DNA from 3 places in the Lactiplantibacillus sp. YT640 genome. Region 2 is predicted to be linked to each of the others. Evidence: predicted binding sites of a transcription regulator. Region 2 holds the regulator's gene; each other region holds the start of a gene.
The links. The regulator LexA, encoded in region 2, represses DNA repair genes until DNA is damaged. The targets are predictions, from matches to a motif close to CNAACANNTGTTNG.
Positions count from the first base shown of each region.

Region 1: ACOV1R_RS13665 (glycoside hydrolase domain-containing protein) is a predicted target of LexA. The motif match lies at 2,386-2,399, and genes of this name have one in related genera.
Region 3: ACOV1R_RS04720 (replication-associated recombination protein A) is a predicted target of LexA. The motif match lies at 1,481-1,494, and genes of this name have one in related genera.

Region 1 covers NZ_JBMNVY010000033.1:11,555-15,822, reverse strand. The annotation lists gene ACOV1R_RS13670 (hypothetical protein) at 1-149, shown strand, start outside; gene ACOV1R_RS13665 (glycoside hydrolase domain-containing protein) at 221-2,341, opposite strand; one part of gene ACOV1R_RS13660 (IS5 family transposase) at 2,942-3,393, opposite strand; one part of gene ACOV1R_RS13660 (IS5 family transposase) at 3,393-3,717, opposite strand; gene ACOV1R_RS13655 (recombinase family protein) at 4,180-4,268, opposite strand, start outside.
Region 2 covers NZ_JBMNVY010000003.1:207,666-211,933, forward strand. The annotation lists gene ACOV1R_RS03785 (lysophospholipid acyltransferase family protein) at 1-478, shown strand, start outside; gene ACOV1R_RS03790 (YneF family protein) at 535-771, opposite strand; gene ACOV1R_RS03795 (DUF896 domain-containing protein) at 869-1,108, opposite strand; gene lexA (transcriptional repressor LexA) at 1,260-1,892, shown strand; gene ACOV1R_RS03805 (DNA alkylation repair protein) at 1,982-2,212, opposite strand; gene ACOV1R_RS03810 (hypothetical protein) at 2,516-3,145, shown strand; gene ACOV1R_RS03815 (hydroxymethylglutaryl-CoA synthase) at 3,195-4,268, opposite strand, start outside.
Region 3 covers NZ_JBMNVY010000004.1:136,714-140,981, reverse strand. The annotation lists gene gndA (NADP-dependent phosphogluconate dehydrogenase) at 1-1,371, shown strand, start outside; gene ACOV1R_RS04720 (replication-associated recombination protein A) at 1,540-2,889, shown strand; gene ACOV1R_RS04715 (response regulator transcription factor) at 3,080-3,766, shown strand; gene ACOV1R_RS04710 (HAMP domain-containing sensor histidine kinase) at 3,766-4,268, shown strand, end outside.

The sequences.
Region 1 (4,268 bases), on a different contig from region 2:
AACCTATTTGGCATGAGCAGCCTATTGAAAAACAAGCTTTCCTACTACCAAACGAACAAGATCACAAAGCCTTATTTAAGTACCATTTACAATCTTACTCTTTATTGTTACTATCGTTGGTTATAGGATGGTTTGGTACAGGAATCTGAGTGCTCAAAGAACAAGGTGAGAAACTAATTTTGGTTTCTCACCTTGTTCTTTTTTATCTAAATTTTTTATCTTATCCTTTATTATTCGTTAAAAATTTTGTGGCAAGTGCTACAAATGCTGCGACAACACCCGCAGCAGACGCTGAACCAGCAATTGCAGGCGCCATTGAAATAATTACAGCTACTGAAAGGGTAGCGGCTAATGTTATCCCAAATGATTCAGCAGGGTCGTAGGTAGGCCAGTTATCGAAGTCGCTCTTGTTGAAAGTAACATCAATTTCAATTGTTAAGGTCTCGCTTAATGGGCCTTTTTCAACTTGATAGACATAATATTTCAACTTAAAACTAAACTCACCGTCCTTACTATCACCAATTTCTAACTCAAAATTTCCTTTCTTTATTTTCTCTGAAATCCCCCATTTTCCAATACCATCAACAGTTAAATGCCCAATCCAATCTGGAAGTTTATACTTTGTTTCTAGAATAGCTGTTAGATCAGCTTCCGGTAATTCGTTATTTGAAATAGTCACAATGTTTGAACTTGATTTATCAGCTACTTCATTAGTAGCAAGCCAGGTAACCTTAAACGGCCCAATAGTTTGAACGTATTTCCCACCAATTTGCAGGTTCGTATTCCCTAAAATATATTTAAGCGCTTCATCAGCGGTGACACCACCTGTACTTTTATATTTGTTAGTCCCACTATCACGACCAGATGATGCATCTTGGTCAATGTCAACACCAGAACCAGTAGTATACTCTACAAATTGATCGAAGCACCAATTCTTGGGCATTGGAAACCCGAGGTTACCGCTCCATCCATAAGACATATTAGCCACAAAGAAATTCGAAATTCCCATACTTTCTGCCGCATGTAGGCAAACATTCCGTGTCCCATATAACCCAGTTTTATAGCCTAAGTCAGTTAGTGATGCTCGTACGGCTTGCAAGTACGCAATAACCGTACCCTCGATGTCTCCATCCTGTAAATCTAAGTCCGCTGCAAAGTAGATCACGGTACCGTCTGGAAAGCCGAGCGCACGAGCCGCATATGCTGCTAGGTATGCGTCTTTAGTTCCTTGTGATTCAGTGAAATAACTAACTTCATACCCACCGTCCTCATAGATAGGAAAAATCGAAAAACCCGCAACAGTTAATTTACTAATTTCATCAGATGTCAAGTTCTTGGCTTTTTTGGCACTACCCGTTCCGACAGATCCCGTTAAGTAACGGCCAACGATTGAAAAACCAGCTTGGTACAGCCGTTGAATCATACTAGTATCTGTCAGTTGGGTTGCGCAATCAAAGGTATTAGAATCTCGACCGGTATCACCATTACTAGTTAGAAGTCCTTTAATCACTCGCAAATCAGCTACGCCTGAATAAGTCGAGGCACTACTTAATGAGCCATCGGGTAAAATCATAAACTTCCTAAAAGCCACAATCTCATTTGCAACAGTAGTGCTGAAATACCCATCAAAGGCTCCAGACTGATAGTAGTTATTCACATAAAGCCCATACTGAATTAGTTTAACGATATTACCATGCTCGCCGACCTTGACAGTGGGCGTCAAAGCAATAGTTTGATTACCGTAATAACCATTGGCCTCACTGGGTGACATACCTTCGATAGCCTGGAGAGCATAGATTAGTGCCTCATTTGTGTCGCGCTGATAGATTCCATCACAAGGTCTAATACCAATATAACTCTCATAATTGGCATTTAACCATTGCTGCATTGCCCGAATTTTAGCATCTCCATTTTGGACTAATACAAAAGCACTCATATCAAATAATGCAGCCATCAAGTTAGTTGTCATTGTACCATTGGCAGTAATACCAGCATCACTTTGTAATTTCTTAACTGCTGCTATCGTATCAGCCAAATAAACAGTTGAAAAATCATTTGGTGAAATTCCTTTGCACCAAAAGGCTCCTTGAATTAGCTTGGCAACATTACCTTTATAATTAAGCTTCAAATTTTCAACGAAGCCATCTACCGCCTTCCGGGTGGCATTACCAAACCCCTCACCAAGTGGCGAAACTTTTAATTCGTATTGCAATCCTTCACGCAAACTATAAATAGTTGCCCAGCCAGTCTGTCCATTTTCTGGTGCCTTTTTAAACCCTTCGACATTACCATATGTTGAATTTAACCATTTTTGAACCTTTAATACGGCTTCATCTGCCATTTTAAAATCCCCTTTTATATTTTTAGTGACACGTCTGCCACCAAAGAACATACGTTCGTGTTAATTTTATTCCCTTTAATCTATTTTGTCCAATATTTCAAAGTTAAATGATAGATTGCAAATTTAATCCGAATTCTTTGCCAAATTATCCAAATAGGTGGTTATGCTAGACAAAAAATCAACTCCTTAAAAATGGGTTTATGGTAAACGTTATTTTAAGGGACACTGATCTTTTTTGGTTCGAACTTTGTTAGGATTAATTTTACAATCTACCTGAATCAATTAATTACTGAAAACGATTTAGAATAACAAAAGAAGCCCCACACCAGCCAATTAAGGTTGCTGTGGGGCTTCTTTTGCCAGCAGCTATTATTTAATAATTAACCTAAATAGTTTCTTGTTCTAGCACGGACCGTTGACACGCCACCGGCAATGAGACGCTTGTTAGTTTAGTTGAGATCTCATACGACCTCTAAAAGCCTATGTTATAACACCCTTTTGCCGAAATGTTAAGCATATAGTTAATTAATTTGTAGCCGGTTGCCTGGATAGATTGTACTGTAGATTGACTTGTTATTCTGACTAGGGTCCGTCTGAAAACTACTTAAGTAAGATGCAAATTGAGGCAATGTAGACCGTAGCCAGATAAACGTGAGCAAGCTTATCATAACACGTTGCAATCCTACGAAAGTTCTTCAACTGATTGAAGAAGTTCTCAATCAAATGGCGCTCACAATAAACGTGGTAATCACAGGCCCACTTGTCTTTGGTATTTTCCTTAGGCGGAATGGTATAGACGCCTGCTTTATCTTCAATATACTGGCGAAGTTTCGCGGTACCATAGGCTTTATCCGCAATAATATTTGATTGAGAAATATCGAAGCTTTCCAGTAACTCGCTGGCAACTTGGCTATCATGTACTTGGCCACCCGTTAGGCGAAACCCCAGAGGATTCCCTAATCCGTCAACGAGTGCGTGAATCTTGGTTGTTCGGCCACCTCGGCTTAGTCCAATAGCTTGATTTTCGACCAAACATTCGGCGTTTTTTTTGCCCCAGTGGCTTTTTGATGTGCTCGAACGATCGTTGAATCCAAGCTCAAGTTTTCCCTATCAGGGTCGTCAATCAATTCGAGGAAAACCTGTTCGAATAAGCCCGAACTTACCCAAGCTCGGAAGCGACTATACACCGTTTTCCAAGAGCCATAGCGTTCAGGTAGATCACGCCAAGGCTCCCCACTGCGCATGAGCCAGAGGATAGCGTTGAGGGCGGTACGGTTGTCTAGGCTTGATGGACGGCCAGTCCGGTATGGCGGGAAGTATCCTTTGATTCGGTCCCACTGAGCATCTTCCAGTTCGTATCGTTTAGGTGTTGTCATCGGAATGCCACGATTCGTTTTTCCTCAGATTATACCTGAATTTTTAGTTTTCAGACAGTCCCTAGTAAAATTTGCATTTCTTATTAATTGTTGCATACGGTTTTTAACCGTAACTATCAACTGCTATGAAACACATTGTAGAGACTAACATCCATCGTATAAACTGTATTATTTTGATAAATATGTTTCTATTTGGAAACTAAGACTTATAATTAGCATAGAGTGACTAACTCTTTATCAAAATACCCACAAAGGGCCTGCTCAACTAACAATTGAGCGGGCCTCTTGTAGTTCATATCGAACCCTATCACAACTAATATTATATAGAAAGCTAGTATAATTTAATGCCTCCAATTTCAAAATGAATATTTCTCAAGACTACTTAAACCAAGCAGTAATCTTTTTAGTAAGCGATTATTTAAGTATTCATGTTTAGGCTAATTTAAGCCATCTTAAATAAATTTAGAAGCTATCTTTTTCAATTAACTTAAACCGACGCTGCTGCGTGCGTTTACTAATCCCCGTCTTTCGTTCAATCATCTTATAAGTCA
Region 2 (4,268 bases):
CAGCCCAATGAAATTTAGCTTTATGGCTAAGGAAGAACTATTTAAGAATCCCGTTCTGCGGTTCATTCTCGTTCATGCGAACGCCTTTCCTGTCAATCGGCAACATCCAGGACCTTCAGCAATCAAGACCCCCGTCAAATTTTTGCGCAGCGGTAAGCTTTCACTAATCATGTTTCCATCAGGAACGCGCCACTCACAAGAACTTAAGGGCGGTGCAACCGTCATCGCTAAGATGGCCGGTGTTCCACTAGTCCCAACCGTTTACCAAGGCCCATTGACCTTCAAACAACTCTTTAGCCGTCAGCGGGTTACCGTCCGTTTCGGTCAACCGATTGATATTGATCGTAAACTGAAATTGGATGAAGCTGGTCAAAAACAAATTGAGACTAAAATGTTGCACGCTTTTGACGACTTGGATCGTCAAATCGACCCAACGTTCAAATACGTTGATCCTGCTACAACCCGTCAGAAACATTAAGTTCGATAATAAAAAAGTGTCGGTGATCGCAATTTAAAGCGAGCCGACACTTTTTACTACTTGTTATCGTTTTTAGATGCAGCTTTCATCGAATTCAACATCTGATGTAACTTCTTTTCGGATGGGCGTTGACCCATTTGCATCATCATACTACGAAGCATCTCTTCACTAATTGGTGGATTTTGCTTCAAGTAATTTTGCATATAGTGCCGGGCACCGAAGAAACCACCAGTTAACCCAACCAATACGCCGATAACGACGATTAAAATCCAAATTCCTGTAGACACAGTCATTCCCCTCCCTTATTACAGTCTTCATTAAACTAGTCTACACAAATTAATAATAAAAGAAAAGGAAAATTTGTCAGTTGACAAATTTTCCTGAAATCGGTTAATCATCTCGAAGACCGCGATCGCGTTGCACTTGACGGACCTTTTCTGGCGTAACCTCTTTACCATCTTTATCATAAACCTGAAGCATTTCAACTTGTTGCCGAAAACCGGCGCGAAATTCCTTCAAGTATTTTTGCCGCAACTCTTGACGTTCGGCTTCTTCTAGCTCGGTGAGCCCCTCGGCTTTCGCCTTATGAGCTAACTCATTGATCCGAGCAAGCAATTCTTTTGAAATCAAATCAGCAGCCCCTTTCACTCTTGAAATATACACGAAAGTAGACCCTAAATCAATTAATAGTGTTTGTCAACCGAACATTTGTTTGAAAGCTATGAAACGCTATGCTACAATTGGTTTAACCAATAATGAAAATAAAAAATGAGGTGCCAAGATGAGTAAAACATCGGAAAGCAAACAAATGGCCGTTCTTCGCTTTATTTATGAACGTGTCAATGAAAAAGGATACCCGCCAACCGTTCGTGAGATTGGTGAAGCCGTTGACTTATCTTCGACTTCGACCGTTCACGGCCACATTTCACGGCTAGAAAAAAAAGGTTACATCCAAAAAGACCCAACTAAGCCACGTGCCATTGAGGTAACGCCAGCCGGTTTCGAAGCACTGGGCGTCGAAACTACGCCACATCAAATTCCGGTACTTGGAACGGTAACCGCCGGCCAACCAATTCTTGCCGTACAGGAAGCGACGGATTATTTTCCAATTCCTAAGGAACTTGAATCATTCGGTGGCGACCTTTTCATGCTCACCATCCGTGGCGAAAGTATGATCAATATCGGTATCATGAATGGTGATCAAGTCATTGTTCGGCGTCAAAGTTCCGCTGACAATGGTGATATCATCATTGCCATGACCGATGAAAATGAAGCGACTTGCAAGCGATTCTTCAAAGAGGCCGATCACTACCGACTACAACCTGAGAACGACACGATGGCCCCAATTATCTTGAACAACGTCTCTGTATTAGGCAAAGTTGTCGGTTTATATCGCGACATGCTGTTTCAGTAAACTATCACCCACAAGATGACAATTCAATTTGTCATCTTTTTTGTTCGCCAGTTTTTAGAGCAGGTTGATGGCATGCCTACAGATTCCACTCACAAATATTTACACCCTTCCCGCCGTGCCAGGGACGAGAGCACGTTATTTGCGACAAAAGCACGCCCCCATTCCGAATTCACCTTGCCATAATCCCGCAATGCCCAACCGATTGCCTTCTGAATAAAAAAGTCATCATCACCCCGATTCGTTAGTATCGCCGTTTGTAAATTGGCAATCCGTCCTCTTTCAAGCCTAATCGAAGCGCGATACCTACTCGTCGCACCTATTTATCGGTAGCTCGTAAATATACCACCCACTTGTTGTAAACAACCGTGCGCTGAGAGATACGCTGCAGGCACCTTGCGCCAGGCATCAACACTATCCCACTGTGGCGTTACTGTGATTTGGTGGTAGCACCATTGCTATTGAATCAGCGGCGCCTGATTCTCCCGATGTATCGACAGAAAAAGTGCTGGCGTCAAATTGGTTATTAGTCGGATCTCTTTTCAAAATATTTCAAATCTGTGACGAACAGCCAATAGTTCAATGGTATAATGATTATACTATTTTAAACATTGGGAGTTGGTTACATGTTGTTCCTAGCCATTATGGGCTTGATTGTTTTTCTATTAGCATTATTTTCCGTGATTTACGCACGTCAAACCGGTGGTGGTTGGAAATTTCTAACACTAATTACGGTCCTCAGCGCCCTGGTCACCATCTACGCGGTCGTTAAATTGCCTTACTGGCCATACAACCAGTCACAGCAATCGGCGCGCAAAGCATCATCTAGCACGAGTACTAGCGCTAGTACCAGCAAGTCCAAATCAACGAGCTTGAGTTCCTCACAAGTCGTTTTTAACGAAGCCAGCACCAAACGCGCGGCCGCAACGACTAAGTTGAATGAAGAAAATATCCTTAAACAATTACAATCTAACTATCAATCGATTGGTACCGTTGCATTCACCAAGTCAACGAAAACATATACGATTACGCCAACCAATAAAAAGTACGTTAAATCTTTGAAGACGATTAAATCATATCCATCTCAAAACCAAAAAGCAATCACCACGATTACTTCGAATTTTAAATCGTTGTCAAAATCGCTCCAAAAGAATCTTGCCGCTGGTTACACGATTCAGTTGCTACAACCAGATACCACTGACAAGACGCTGTTGAGTGTCCAAGATGGTCAAATTATGACCAATAACTTCAAATAGGAAAAGTCACTTGTCTAGCAAATTTGCTAGTAACAAGTGACTTTTTTGTTTAAACTTGTTGATCCAAATATTGACGTTGTTCGTTCTTTTGACCGGTCAATACGAATCGATGGGGATCATCAGCATAGCTGACCGACTGATCATCGGCCCGCCATTGCAATTGATGACTGAATAAGGCTTCATACTCCGCCACACTAACTCGGCGACGACGAGCCAACCGTTGTGGTAGGCCATGATCTAAACCGGTCTGATAATCCGGCTGAATAACCCCGGTATAAAATTCACCCTCGGCACCCGAGCCATAACTGAATAATCCGAGTCGATTCCCTGGTTGTAACTGAGGATCAGTCAGTAACTGCGATAACAAGCTCAAATAGAGTGAACCAGTATACAAGTTACCAACTTGTCGATTTAGCTGACGCGCATGTTCGAAGTGCGCCAACCACTGGGCTTGTTTCTCGGCATCAACTAATGGTAACACGCTTCGAAGCGCTTTAAGTCCCATCTTTGTATATGGCAAATGAAAAACCAAGGCCGTCAGTGTGTCTGGACTAGTTTGAGTCGTTTGCAGGTAATTCTTAAACACATCTTGAAAATAATCAATATAGATATTAGACGAGTATTTGCCGTCAACTAGGGCTTCTGTATGATACAACGGTCGCCAAAAGTCCATCACATCTTCGCTCAGTAGACTTGACTCAGTACCCAGTACTAATACTTTAGGATCCGCACTAATTAACATAGCAACCGCCCCACCACCTTGAGTTGGCTCGCCCGGTGTGTTCAATCCGTAGCGTGCCACGTCACTACCAATGACCAGCGCCTTTTTATCTGGATGAACACGCACGTGATCTTGGGCCAGTTGGACACCAGCCGTCGCCGCATAGCAGGCTTCTTTCATTTCAATTGTTCGAACCCGCTGACTCAAACCGAGCAACTTAGCGACGTAAATCGCACTCGCTTTGGAATTGTCGATCCCCGACTCGGTACCGACGACTAATAAATCAATAGCCGCAATGTCAGTCGCTGTCAGCATCGGTGCGGCAGCATTAGCAGCTAACGTCACTACATCCTGACTCGGCGGAATCACCGCCATTTTAGACTGACCAATACCAATCAAATA
Region 3 (4,268 bases), on a different contig from region 2:
AACATCGAAAGCCGCGGCTACAAGGTTGCGATTTTTAATCGGACTGGTGCCAAAACTGAAAAGGTCGTTAAGGACCATGCTGACAAGCAATTAGTACCAAGTTATAAGATCGAAGACTTCGTGGCTTCACTTGAAACGCCACGGCGGATTATCATGATGGTTAAGGCTGGTAAGCCAACCGATGCCGTTATCGATGAATTATTACCACTATTAGATAAAGGCGACGTCTTGATTGATGGTGGGAACACCAACTTTAATGACACGATGGCGCGTAACGCCCGCTTAGATAAATCCGGAATCAACTTTATTGGTATGGGTGTTTCCGGTGGTGAATTAGGTGCCTTACAAGGCCCTTCATTGATGCCTGGTGGTCAAAAGGAAGCTTATGATTTAGTTGCCCCAATCTTGGAAAAGATTTCTGCTAAAGCGCCTCAAGACGGTGCACCATGTGTGACTTACATCGGCCCGAACGGTGCTGGTCACTACGTTAAGATGGTCCACAACGGGATTGAATACGGTGATGAAGAGTTAATCGATGAATCATACAATATCATGCGCAACGTCGCGGGCTTGTCCGTTGATGAAATGTCCGATATTTTTACGGACTGGAACAAAGGCGAATTGAGCAGTTACTTGATCGAAATCACCGCTGACATTTTGTCACGTAAGGATGATTTAGGTGCGGATAAGACTAAGCCAATCGTTGACATGATCTTAGACCGTGGGAACAACAAAGGAACTGGTAAGTGGAGTTCCGAAGATGCCTTGAACGTTCAAGTGCCACAATCCGTTATTACGGAAGCGGTCTATGCGCGTTACATCTCAATGATGAAGAACGAACGGGTTGCCGCTTCTAAGAAATTAGCTGGCCCAACCGCTGACGTTGACTTGCCAGCCAAGGAAGAATTGGTTGAGAAGATTCGTCAAGCCCTCTACTTCAGCAAGATTATGAGTTATGCGCAAGGCTTCGAACAACTTCGTTTCGCTTCTGAACATTATGGTTGGGACTTGAAGTTCGGTGAACTTGCCCAAATCTGGCGTGCTGGTTGTATCATCCGGGCCCAATTCTTACAAAACATCACGGATGCTTTTGATAAGAAGCCTGATTTAAATAACTTATTGATGGACGACTACTTTGCCGACATCGCCGCCAAGTATCAACAATCAACACGTGAAGTGCTTAGCTTAGCGATCCAAGCTGGTGTACCGGTACCATCATTTAGTGCGGCATTGTCATACTACGACTCATACCGGGCCGAAGTGCTACCTGCTAACTTGTTGCAAGCGCAACGGGACTACTTTGGTGCGCATACGTATGAACGGACTGACCGTGAAGGGTTATACCATTACAGTTGGTACGAAGAACAATAAAATCATTTTGAATGAACTAAACTGTGGCTAATGACGTTACGCGTGATTAGGCGCAGTTTTTTTGTGCTGTGGGTGGCTGTGCGGTAATGATCGTTGGTTTGAGTGGATTAGAACGTACGTTTGCGTTAAAATTGAGAGTAATGAATAAACGCGAAAGTGGGGGTCGCCATGCGACAAGAATCATTATTTAACCCGGATAAATCTAGTAGTAGTCCGTTGGCTTACCGGGTCCGGCCAGTGACGCTGGCGGATTTCAAGGGCCAAGAGCATCTACTTGGCCCGGGTAAACTATTACGACAATTAATCGCAGAAGATCAGTTACCATCCCTGATTTTTTGGGGACCACCGGGAGTCGGCAAGACCACGCTAGCCGAAATTATTGCGCAACAGACCCAGTCGCACTTTATTACGTTTAGCGCGGTGACGAGTGGCATTAAAGAAATTCGGCAAATCATGGATGAAGCGGAGGCTAATCGAGATTTTGGTGAAAAGACCATTGTTTTTATTGATGAAATTCACCGGTTTAATAAAGCCCAACAAGATGCCTTTTTGCCATATGTTGAGCGCGGCAGTATCACGTTAATTGGTGCGACGACGGAAAATCCCTCATTTGAAATTAACGCGGCCCTATTATCACGGTGCAAAGTATTGGTCTTAAAGGCATTGACGCCTGACGCATTAGAAGCTGTCTTACAGGGCGCTTTGCAGAATCCGAAGGGGTTTCCGGATCTTGAGATTACGATGCAGCCTGATACACTACGGTTGATCGCAGAATTTGCTAATGGTGATGCTCGTATGGCGCTCAATACGTTAGAAATGGCTGTTTTGAACGGTGACCGCGATGGCAAGCACGTTACGATTACTACGGCCGGGTTATCGCAACTGATCAATACTAAGTCGTTGCGCTACGATAAGCATGGCGAGGAGCATTATAATATTATCTCCGCGTTACATAAATCAATGCGTAATAGTGATGTTGACGCGGCGATTTACTGGTTGATGCGGATGCTAGCCGGCGGTGAAGATCCGCTGTATATCGCTCGGCGTTTGATTCGGTTTGCGAGTGAGGACATTGGGCTAGCTGACCGGCAGGCATTGCCACTGACGGTAGCAGTCTTTCAGGCGTGCCAGTTGATCGGTATGCCTGAGTGTGACGTGAATTTGACGGAAGCAGTGACTTATTTAGCCTTAGCACCGAAGTCCAATGCATTATACGCGGCTAAATCGGCAGCGCAAGCAGATATCAAAGCGACGGGTAATTTACCGGTCCCCTTACAGATTCGCAACGCACCGACAAAATTAATGAAAGATTTAGGTTATGGTTCTGATTACAAATATGCCCATGATACAGCGGCCAAATTAACCACGATGACGACGATGCCACCTGAGTTAAAACAGCACCGGTACTATGAGCCGACTAGCCAGGGACAGGAGAAAGCCTGGCAACAGCGCCTAGCTGCTATTCGCCAGTGGCACCAGCAACATCCGCAAACCGAACCGTCAGATGATGAGACATAAAGATTGCAATTTAATGAGAATTCACTAAAATTAGATTTGGGTGAGGAGCAGACCCTGGTTGGGGTGTAGGAAATTCAGCGTTTTCATGTTAAAATAACATGTTGTACTAGCTTAATGCAGGTTAGTGGTGATAAATCACTGATTCGTACGGTTTTTAGATAAGTTGAATATTAGGAGTGACTAAAAGTAAATGAGTCGAATATTAATTATTGAGGATGAAAAAAACCTCGCACGCTTCGTTGAATTAGAATTAAAACACGAAGGCTATGATATTCAAGTCGAATATAACGGCCGTAAAGGGTTAGACGCAGCGTTAGCTGAAGATTTTGATGCCATCCTATTAGACCTGATGTTACCGGAACTGAACGGTTTGGAAGTCTGCCGGCGGGTTCGTGAAGTCAAGAATACGCCGATTATTATGATGACGGCCCGTGACTCCGTGATTGATCGAGTTTCCGGCCTGGATCATGGGGCAGATGATTACATTGTTAAGCCATTTGCTATCGAAGAATTACTTGCCCGCTTACGAGCACTATTGCGGCGAATCGATTTGGAAAGTGAACAACAAAGCACTAAACAAACGACCGTCACTTATAAAGACTTGACGATTGAAAAGGAAAACTTAGTCGTTAAACGCGGCGACGAAGTCATCAACTTGACGAAGCGTGAATATGAACTGTTATTAACTTTAATGGAAAATATTAACGTTGTCCTCGCTCGTGATGTCTTACTAAACAAAGTATGGGGTTACGAATCAGAAGTTGAAACGAATGTCGTCGACGTTTATATCCGTTACTTACGGAACAAGATTGACCGACCAGGAGAAAAGAGTTACATCCAAACTGTTCGTGGGACTGGATACGTGATTCGTTCTTAATGACTGACGCTGATACGAATCAAGTGACGCCTAAACCACGGCGCCGTTGGTCATTAAAATGGAAATGGGCGCTCGGGACCGCAATTGGGTCCGCGCTCATTTTTATTTGTTTTTCATTATTGGTCTATAAGAGTTTCACGAACCTCTTATTGCGCCAAGAACAACGGAACGTGGCTAGTGCTGTTACAACGGTGCAACAATCGTTACGAACGGAGTCGAAGGGACTGACCATTAAATCGGTGGCCGCTAAATTGCAACCCGAAGCGAGCGTTGAACCGGCAACTACCATGAGTGAACGTAAGCATGGTGTGCTGCAAAGTAAAATCTTTTCAGATTCTGATTTAACAGCCTTATCCCGTACAAACTTAGCTGTGACGGTTTATGATCCACACGGGAACACACTCTATCTATCCCGCAAGGATGCACATGAGTTCTCTAAGAATAAGACGCGTCAGGTGGTGGTGATTGGCCGAGGAAGTGATGCTGAATTAGTTGGGCGGGC